One region of the Streptomyces sp. NPDC059851 genome, then DNA from elsewhere that is predicted to be linked to it. Evidence: riboswitches for the same ligand, from Rfam matches in the RefSeq annotation. Region 1 holds a riboswitch; each other region holds the start of a gene.
What was found. Region 1 has a riboswitch for thiamine pyrophosphate ahead of ACFV7Q_RS12430 (thiamine ABC transporter substrate binding subunit). Riboswitches for the same ligand answer to the same signal wherever they lie in the genome.
Positions count from the first base shown of each region.

Region 2: linked by a shared signal. The riboswitch ahead of thiC (phosphomethylpyrimidine synthase ThiC) and the one ahead of ACFV7Q_RS12430 (thiamine ABC transporter substrate binding subunit) in region 1 are both predicted to bind thiamine pyrophosphate.
Region 3: linked by a shared signal. The riboswitch ahead of thiO (glycine oxidase ThiO) and the one ahead of ACFV7Q_RS12430 (thiamine ABC transporter substrate binding subunit) in region 1 are both predicted to bind thiamine pyrophosphate.

Region 1 is NZ_JBHWJJ010000027.1:7,735-10,999, forward strand. Features, by position in the region: gene ACFV7Q_RS12420 (phosphatidate cytidylyltransferase) at 1-75, shown strand, start outside; gene rlmN (23S rRNA (adenine(2503)-C(2))-methyltransferase RlmN) at 269-1,384, shown strand; TPP riboswitch at 1,443-1,551, shown strand; gene ACFV7Q_RS12430 (thiamine ABC transporter substrate binding subunit) at 1,637-2,740, shown strand; gene ACFV7Q_RS12435 (ABC transporter permease) at 2,797-3,265, shown strand, end outside.
Region 2 is NZ_JBHWJJ010000007.1:89,649-92,913, forward strand. Features, by position in the region: gene thiC (phosphomethylpyrimidine synthase ThiC) at 1-1,263, opposite strand, end outside; TPP riboswitch at 1,258-1,400, opposite strand; gene ACFV7Q_RS03800 (YibE/F family protein) at 1,473-2,861, shown strand; gene ACFV7Q_RS03805 (SsgA family sporulation/cell division regulator) at 2,870-3,265, opposite strand, start outside.
Region 3 is NZ_JBHWJJ010000019.1:82,987-86,251, forward strand. Features, by position in the region: gene ACFV7Q_RS09525 (thiazole synthase) at 1-672, opposite strand, end outside; gene thiS (sulfur carrier protein ThiS) at 678-878, opposite strand; gene thiO (glycine oxidase ThiO) at 875-2,059, opposite strand; TPP riboswitch at 2,057-2,169, opposite strand; gene ACFV7Q_RS09540 (NAD(P)/FAD-dependent oxidoreductase) at 2,269-3,265, shown strand, end outside.

The DNA.
Region 1 (3,265 bases):
GACCGGTTGGACTCGTTGCTGCCGACCGCCCCGGTGGTGTGGTTGCTGCTGGCCCTGTTCGTGGGCACCGGCTGACCGCCGGAACCGGACCGTCGGCACCGGTTGAGCCGACCGGGTTATCCTGAAGGGCGCACCATTTCCGTGGTGCGCCCTTTCCCCGTGATCGCGGGGACGCATCTCGTGAGGTCTCCGGGCGCGGACCGCGCCATCGCCATCGGCTCCGCACGTGCGGAGCCCGTCGGACCTCGTCGTCTGAGGAAGGACCGTCATGGCACCCCGCCCCGCTCCGGGAGAGCTCACCTTCGTCGCGCCCAAGGGGGCGAAGAAGCCGCCCCGGCACCTCGCCGACCTCTCGCCGGCCGAGCGGCGCGAGGCGGTCGCCGCGATCGGCGAGAAGCCCTTCCGGGCCAAGCAGCTCTCGCAGCACTACTTCGCCCGCTACGCCCACGACCCGGCGGAGTGGACCGACATCCCCGCCGGCTCCCGCGAGAAGCTCCGCGAGGAGCTGCTGCCGGACCTGATGAGCGTCGTACGGCACATCTCCTGCGACGAGGACACCACCCGCAAGACCCTGTGGCGGCTGCACGACGGCACGCTCGTCGAGTCCGTGCTGATGCGCTACCCCGACCGGGTCACCATGTGCATCTCCTCGCAGGCCGGCTGCGGCATGAACTGCCCGTTCTGCGCCACCGGCCAGGCGGGCCTGGACCGCAACCTGTCCACCGCGGAGATCGTGCACCAGATCGTCGACGGCATGCGCGCCCTGCGCGACGGCGAGGTGCCCGGCGGCCCGGCCCGGCTGTCGAACATCGTCTTCATGGGCATGGGCGAGCCGCTGGCCAACTACAACCGGGTCGTCGGGGCCATCCGCCGGCTGACCGACCCCGAGCCCGACGGCCTCGGCCTGTCGCAGCGCGGCATCACGGTCTCCACCGTGGGCCTGGTACCGGCGATGCTGCGGTTCGCCGACGAGGGCTTCAAGTGCCGTCTCGCCGTCTCGCTGCACGCCCCCGACGACGAGCTGCGCGACACCCTCGTGCCGGTGAACACCCGCTGGAAGGTCCGCGAGGTCCTCGACGCGGCCTGGGAGTACGCCGAGAAGTCCGGCCGCCGGGTCTCCATCGAGTACGCCCTGATCCGCGACATCAACGACCAGGCCTGGCGCGGCGACCTCCTGGGCAAGCTCCTCAAGGGCAAGCGCGTCCACGTCAACCTGATCCCGCTGAACCCGACGCCGGGCTCGAAGTGGACCGCCTCGCGCCCCGAGGACGAGCGGGCCTTCGTCGAGGCCATCGCACGCCATGGCGTGCCCGTGACGGTGCGTGACACCCGTGGTCAGGAGATCGACGGTGCGTGCGGCCAGCTGGCCGCGGCGGAACGGTAGCTTCCGCTTCTGGTGGAGCCGGTTCGGCCACGGGGTACCCTGTGGCCGAACCAATTGCATATTCCGACAGGGGAGCGCCACAGCGCTGAGAGTGCGGCACCGTCAGCCGCAGACCCTCTGAACCTCGCCCCGGTCATTCGGGGTAGGGAGTTCGGTCACCACTCAAGCTGTTGCGCCCTGCCCGGCGTCCGCTCCGACAGAGCGCCGGGCGGGGCCGCGTCTTCTCCTGGTCATCCCAGGAGGAATACACCAGTGAGCACCACCAAGAAGATCGCGGGCGCCGCGCTCGCGGCCGCCCTCGGCGTCACCACGCTCAGCGCCTGCGGTGGCGACGGCGGCCGGGACGGGGCCGGGGACGGCGCCAGCGGGTCGCCCAAGTCCAAGACGGTCACGCTCGTCTCCCACGACTCCTTCAACGTGACCGAATCGGTCCTGAAGGAGTTCGAGCAGCAGAGCGGCTACACCGTCAAGGTCCTCAAGTCCGGGGACGCGGGCGCGGCCCTCAACCAGGAGATCCTCACCAAGGGCTCCCCGCGCGGTGACGTGTTCTTCGGCGTGGACAACACGCTCCTCTCACGCGCCCTCGACAACGGCGTCTTCACCCCGTACGAGGCCAAGGGCCTGGCCGGCGTGAAGCCCGAGTACGTCCTCGACGGGCAGCACCGGGTCACGCCGGTCGACTCCGGCGACATCTGCGTCAACTACGACAAGGCCTACTTCGCGGACAAGGGGATCGCCCCGCCGCAGACCCTGGACGACCTGATCAAGCCCGAGTACAAGAACCTGCTGGTCACCGAGAACGCGGCCACCTCCTCCCCGGGCCTGGGCTTCCTGCTGGCCACCGTCGGCAAGTACGGCGAGGAGGGCTGGAAGGACTACTGGAGCAAGCTCAAGGCCAACGGCGTCGAGGTCGTCGACGGCTGGGAGCAGACGTACAACGAGCGCTTCTCCGGCTCGGCGGGCGGCAAGAAGGCCAAGGCCGACCGCCCGCTGGTGGTCTCGTACGCTTCCAGCCCGCCGGTCGAGGTCCTGTACGCCGAGCCCAAGCCGGCCGAGGCCCCCACGGGCGTGGCCACCGGCACCTGCTTCCGCCAGGTCGAGTTCGCCGGCCTGCTCAAGGGCGCGAAGAACGAGGAGGGCGGCAAGGCGCTGATCGACTTCATGATCGGCAAGAAGTTCCAGGAGGACATGCCGCTCCAGATGTTCGTGAACCCGGTGGTCAAGGACGCAGCGCTGCCCGAGCTGTTCACGAAGCACGGCGTGGTCGTCGAGAAGCCGGAGACCGTGGCTCCCGGGACCATCGCCAAGAACCGTGAGCAGTGGGTCAAGACATGGTCCTCGCTCGTCGTGAAGTAGCCCCCGCCCCCGCAGGACGAGGCGGCGCCCGCGGCGCGGCCGTCAGGCTGGCCCTGATGGCCGTGCCGCTGGCCTTCTTCGCCCTGTTCTTCGCCTACCCCGTCACCGCGATCGTCGGCCGCGGGGTCAGGACCGACGACGGCTGGCAGTTCGGCCGCATCGGCGAGGTGCTGGCCCAGCCCGACATCGCCGCGGTGCTCTGGTTCACCGCCTGGCAGGCGTTCGTCTCCACGCTGCTCACCCTGCTGGTCGCGCTCCCCGCCGCGTACGTCTTCGCCCGGCTGGAGTTCCCCGGCAAGCAGCTCCTGCGGGCGGTGGTCACCGTGCCCTTCGTGCTGCCCACCGTGGTCGTCGGCACCGCGTTCCTGGCGCTGGTCGGGCGGGGCGGGCTCCTGGAGGAGCTGTGGGGCGTCCGACTGGACACCACCGTGTGGGCGATCCTCCTCGCGCACGTCTTCTTCAACTACGCGGTGGTCGTCCGCACCGTCGGCGGGCTGTGGGCGCAGCTGGACCCCCGTCAGGAGG
Region 2 (3,265 bases), on a different contig from region 1:
GTAGAACGGGGCCTCCTCGCAGATCTCCTGCTGGAGGTCGATGTTCTCCTTGATCTTGTGCATCGGGACGTGACCCGGGCCCTCGATCATGGTCTGCACGTTGTGACGCTTGGCGATCGTGTTCAGCTCGCCCAGCGTCTTCAGCTCGGCGAACTGCGCCGCGTCGTTGGCGTCCGCGATCGAGCCGGGGCGCAGGCCGTCGCCCAGCGAGTACGTCACGTCGTACGCCGCGAGGATCTCGCAGAGCTCCTCGAAGTTCGTGTAGAGGAAGTTCTCCTGGTGGTGGGCCAGGCACCAGGCGGCCATGATCGAGCCGCCGCGGGAGACGATGCCGGTCTTGCGGCGGGCGGTCAGCGGCACGTACGGCAGCAGCACGCCGGCGTGGACCGTCATGTAGTCGACGCCCTGCTCGGCCTGCTCGATGACCGTGTCCTTGTAGATCTCCCAGGTCAGCTCCTCGGCCTTGCCGTCGACCTTCTCCAGGGCCTGGTAGAGCGGCACGGTGCCGATCGGCACGGGAGAGTTGCGCAGCACCCACTCGCGCGTGGTGTGGATGTTGCGGCCCGTGGAGAGGTCCATGACCGTGTCGGCACCCCAGCGGGTGGCCCAGGTCATCTTCTCGACCTCCTCCTCGATGGAGGAGGTGACCGCGGAGTTGCCGATGTTGGCGTTGACCTTCACCAGGAACTTCTTGCCGATGATCATCGGCTCGATCTCCGGGTGGTTCACGTTCGCGGGCAGCACGGCACGGCCGGCCGCGATCTCCTCGCGCACGACCTCGGGGGAGACGTTCTCACGGATCGCGACGAACTCCATCTCCGGGGTGACCTCACCACGGCGGGCGTACGCGAGCTGCGTGACGGCCTGCCCGCCCCTGCCGCGGCGCGGCAGGCGCGGGCGGCCCGGGAAGACCGCGTCGAGGTTCTTGAGGCCGCCGCGCGGCGAGGTGTGCTTGATGCCGTCGTCTTCGGGGCGCACGGGACGGCCCGCGTACTCCTCGGTGTCGCCGCGGGCAATGATCCAGTTCTCGCGCAGCGGCGGCAGACCGCGGCGGACATCGGTCTCGGTCTGCGGGTCGGTGTACGGGCCGGACGTGTCGTAGAGGGTCACGTCCTTGCCGTTGGTGAGGTGCACCTGGCGCACCGGCACCCGGATGTCGGGGCGGGAGCCCGCCACGTAACCCTTGTGCCAGCCCGGCTGGCGCTCGGTCTGGCCGTCGGTGTCCTGGCCGACGGCAGGCGTGCGTGCGTCCTGAATGGTCATGAGACCTGATCTCCCTACGCCGGCATTACCCGGTAACAGGTTCGGCGGTCGGCGCAGCCTCCTCCCGTACGCATGTGCCCGCGTACGGTGATCAGCGCCCTCTCAGCCCGGTGCTCCGAGCTCCCGCGTTGTGCAAAGGTGCCCCCACGCTAGCGTCATCTGTGGCGTGCTGAACAGTGGGCCCCCTCAACTCTTGCGATGATCAGTCGGTGACGCCTTCGACTCAGCCCCCCGACGAATCCGCCGAGCCCTCAGGTCACACCGGCCCCGCGCATGCCGATCACGACCATGCGCACGGGCACGGCCACTCCCACGGCCACGGCCCTGCGGCTCCTGTCTCGAAGCACCTGCGCAAGGTCATCGCGGCCGTACTGATCCCCTTCGCCACAGCCGTGTTCGTCGGCATGGCGGTGCTCTGGCCGGGCGGTGCCCCCGCCCACGAGCGCTCCGGCGTGGGCTTCGACCGCCAGACCGAGCAGGCGCGGGTCGTCAAGCTCGAACAGGTCGACTGCAAATCCGTGAACGCCTCACAGGTGCCGCCGACGGCCAACCCCTCGACACCGGAGGGCCGCGAGGCACGGGCCGCTCAGACCGGCCAGTGCAAGAAGGCCACGGTCGAGGTGGGCACCGGGCCCGACAAGGGCCGCACCTTCATCGAGATCGTCCAGCCGGGAGCGCCCCGGCAGTTGGCGGACGGTCAGCAGGTGGTCGTGGCCTACGCCCCCGACGCACCGCGGGACCTGCAGTACTCCGTGATCGACGTGAACCGCAAGATCCCGTTGGCGGTGCTGGCCGGCATCTTCGCCCTGGTGGTGGTCCTGGTGGGGCGGATGCGCGGCCTGTTCGCGCTGGTCGCCCTCGCCATCAGCTTCGCCGTGCTGACCCTGTTCATCCTGCCGGCGATCCTGCAGGGCTCGAACCCACTGGTCGTAGCGGTCATCGGAGCGAGCGCCATCATGCTGATCGCGCTCTACCTGTGCCACGGGCTGACCGCCCGCACCTCCGTCGCGGTCCTCGGCACGCTCGTCTCGCTGCTGCTGATCGGACTCCTGGGATCGGTGTTCATCGACTGGGCGTTCCTCACCGGGAACACCGACGACAACACCGGGCTGATCCACGGCCTGTACCCGGACATCGACATGAGCGGTCTGCTGCTCGCGAGCATCATCATCGGTTCGCTCGGCGTGCTCGACGACGTGACGGTCACTCAGACCTCGGCCGTCTGGGAACTCCACCACGCGGATCCGGCGATGGGGCCGCGGTCCCTGTACCGCGCCGCCATCCGCATCGGCCGCGACCACATCGCGTCGGTGGTCAACACCCTCGTCCTGGCCTACGCGGGCGCAGCCCTACCCCTGCTGCTGCTGTTCTCGATCGCGAACAGCAGTGTGGGCGCAGTGGCCAACAGCGAGCTGGTCGCGGTGGAGATCGTACGGACCCTCGTGGGCTCGATCGGCCTGGTGGCGTCGGTCCCGGTGACGACGGTGCTGGCAGCGCTGGTGGTGTCCGCCGACCGGCCGGCGGGCCCGGCCGGTACGCCGACGGCCCCCGGCGCGGGACGCGGAGGGCGGGGCCGGGGGCGGCGGCGCAAGCGCTGAACCGGCCGTCAGCCGGCGTTCTGCTCGTTCTGCCGGGACTCGGCGAGGATTCTGTCGAGCGCCTCGTCGAGGCTCATCTCGAAGTCCCCGAGGTTGCGCTCCTGACCGAGCGGAACCAGCCGGTCGGTACGGTCGAGGAAGGCGACCAGAGGTGCCGCACCGGCCCGGAAGAGGGCGCGGTCGCTGCCGACCTGGAGCCGGATGTGGACGTCGGACAGGTCTTCGGACGAGGTCGGGGCGATGTGCACATCCCCTTCCCCGCACGGCTGGTTGATGCCGTCGAGCAGGAGTTCCCGCCCGAACGCCCAGGTCACCGGCGCGTCCCCGGGAAGGTGGAAGGTCAGCCGTACCGCGTACGGGTCACCGCCGTCGTACCGGAGCTCGACCGGGATCCGGAAGGAGAG
Region 3 (3,265 bases), on a different contig from region 1:
CCGCATGGCCGCGGCCATCAGCACCGGCGCCTGCGCCCGCGTCACCGCGGACGCCAGCATGACCCCGGCGCAGCCGAGTTCCATCGCCAGCGCCACGTCCGAGGCGGTTCCCGCCCCCGCGTCCAGGATCACCGGCACGCCGGCCCGCTCCACGATCAGCTCGAAGTTGTGCGGGTTCCGGATGCCCATGCCGGAACCGATCGGCGAGCCGAGCGGCATGACGGCCGCACAGCCGGCGTCCTCCAGCTTCCGCGCCAGCACCGGGTCGTCGTTCGTGTACGGCAGCACCGTGAACCCGTCGTCCACCAGGGTTTCGGCAGCGGCGAGCAGCTCCTCCCCGTCGGGGAGCAGGGTCCGCTCGTCGGCGATGACCTCCAGCTTGATCCAGTCCGTGCCGAGCGCCTCCCGGGCCAGCCTGGCCGTCAGCACGGCCTCGCCGGCCGTGTAGCAGCCGGCCGTGTTCGGCAGGACCGCGATCCCGAGCTTGTCGAGGACGCCGAGGACGGAGCCCTGCACCGCCGGGTCGAGCCGGCGCATGGCGACCGTGGTGAGCTCCGTACCGGAGGCGGTCAGGGCGTGTTCCAGTACTTCCAGGCTCGGCGCCCCGCCGGTGCCCATGATCAGGCGGGAGGAGAAGGTCCGGCCGCCGAGGACGAACGCGTCGTCCGCCATTGCGCTCAGCCCCCCTGGACCGCGGTCAGGACCTCGACCCGGTCGCCGTCGCCGACCGGGGTGTGCGGCCACCGCCCCCGTGGGACCACGGTCTCGTTGAGTGCGGCCGCGACCCCGGAGGGGGCCGTGGTGAGGGTGGCGACCACCACGTCGAGGGTGGTGCCGGGCGCGAGCTCGCGCGGCTCGCCGTTGACGGAGATGGTCATGCGTACGACTCCTGACGTGCGGGGGAGAAGCGGCGCGGGCTGAAGGGCCGGGCGGCCTCGGGCAGGACGCCGGTGGCGAGCAGTTCGGCCATCGCGTCACCGGTGACGGGGGTCAGCAGCACCCCGTTGCGGTAGTGCCCGGTGGCCAGGTGCAGGCCGGGCAGGGCGGTGGGGCCGAGCAGCGGGGCGTTGTCGGGGGAGCCGGGGCGCAGCCCGGCCCGGGTCTCGGTCAGCGGCAGTTCGGTGATGCCGGGCACCAACTCGTGCGCGTCGCGGAGGAGTTCGTACACCCCGCCGGCGGTGACCGTGGTGTCCCAGCCGAGTTCCTCGCTGGTGGCGCCGATGACGAGTTCGCCGTTCTCCCGCGGCACCAGGTACACGTGGCTGCCGCGCACGACCGCCCGTACCGTCCGCGACAGGAACGGCGCGTACGGGGCCGGCACCGCGAGCCGCAGCACCTGCCCCTTCACCGGCCGGACGGGCGGCAGCGCCTCCTCGGGCACGCCGGCCAGTCGGCCGCTGAGCGAGCCCGCCGCCAGTACCACCTGGTCCGCGGACAGCTCGGTGCCGTCGTCGAGCACCGCGCCGGCCGCCCGGTCGGCGGTGACCACCAGCCGTGCGGCGCCCGCCCGGCGGATGTCCACGCCGGCGCGCTCGCAGGCGGCCAGCAGCGCGGCCGCGAGCCGCCGCGGGTCCACCTGGTGGTCGCCGTCCACCCGCAGGCCGCCGCGTACGCCGGGGGCGAGCATCGGCTCCAGGCGCCGGCACTCACGGCCGGTGAGCCACTCCGAGTCCAGGCCGCAGCGGCGCTGGAGGGCGTGCAGCTCGCGCAGGTGGAGCCGGTCGTCGGCGTCGAGGGCGACGGCGAGCGTGCCGCAGGCCCGGTAGCCGATGTCCATCCCACCGGTGGCGTCGGCGAGTTCGGCGGCGAACTCCGGATAGCGGGCGGCGGAGGCGAGGTTGAGGCCCAGTAGGGTCTCCTCGCCGTAGTGCAGCTCGGTGACGGCGGCGAGCATGCCCGCTGCGACCCGGGCGGCGCCGCCGCCGGGGGCCGGGTCGGCGAGGGCGGTGCGCAGCCCGCGCCGGGCCGCCCGCCAGGCGGTGACCAGGCCGATGATCCCGCCCCCGATGACGAGGACGTCGGATCCCGCGGACGGCACGGATCCCTTGGACGAATGCATGGGCGTCCAGCCCCTCCCTTCGCCGGCATGACCCGGATCAGGTTCGGACGGTCGGAGGCCGGCCAGCCTCCCTCTCAGCCCGGTACGCCCGGGCTCCCGCGATAGGTACGGTGGCCACAGTAGCCGTTCCCCTTCGGGGAGCGGGAGAGAGCCGGGACGCGGCCGCCGGTGCACCCCTTTCCACCGATCGTGCTGACTAGGGTGGGTCTGTGAGCGAGCAGACCGAACAGACTCAGAGCGGCGTCGTCATCGTCGGCGCCGGAATGGCCGGGGTGCAGACGGCGGTGGCCCTGCGCGAGCAGGGCTGGACCGGCCCCGTGACCCTGCTGGGCGCCGAACCCCACCAGCCCTACGACCGGCCCCCGCTGTCCAAGGCGGTCCTGCTCGGCAAGGCCGAGGACTCCGCCTTCGACGTCGACTTCGAGGGCCTGGGCATCGAGCTGCGGCTCGGCGTGGAGGTGACGGGGCTGCGGGCCGCCGACCGCGAGCTGGACACCGAGGCCGGCCCGGTCCCGTACGGCGTGCTGGTCCTGGCGACCGGCGCCGAGCCGCTGACCCTGCCCGGCTCCGAGGGCGTCCCCGGCGTCCACCTGCTGCGCACCCTCGACGATGCCGCCCGGCTCCGGCCGGTGCTGGCCGGGACCCCGGCCACCGTCGTCGTCGGCGCCGGCTGGATCGGCGCGGAGTTCGCCACCGCGGCCCGGGAGGCGGGCTGCGCCGTGACGGTGGTCGAGGCCGCGGACCGGGTGCTCGCGGGCGCCCTGCCGGCCGAGGTCGCCGCTCCGATGGCCGGCTGGTACGAGGAGGTCGGGGCCGACCTCCTCACCTCCGCCAGGGTCGCTTCGGTGGAGTCCGGGCGGGTCGTGCTCGCGGACGGCCGGGAGCTGCCGGCCGGAGCGGTGGTCGTGGGCATCGGGGCGCGGCCGGCCACGCGCTGGCTGGCCGGGTCGGGCGTCGAGCTCGGCGCCGACGGCTCGGTCACGGCGGACGCGTACCTGCGGACCTCGCTGCCGGGGGTGTACGCGGTCGGCGACTGCGCCTCGTTCCCCTCGGCGCGCTACGGGGCGCGGTTGCTGGTCCACCACTGGGACAACGCGCTCCAGGGGCCGCGGGTCGTCGCGGCGAACATCCTGGCCGGGGCGCGGGGCGAGCCCTCCGCCGGGGGCGCGCTCCAGGTCTACGACCCGGTGCCGTACTTCTGGTCCG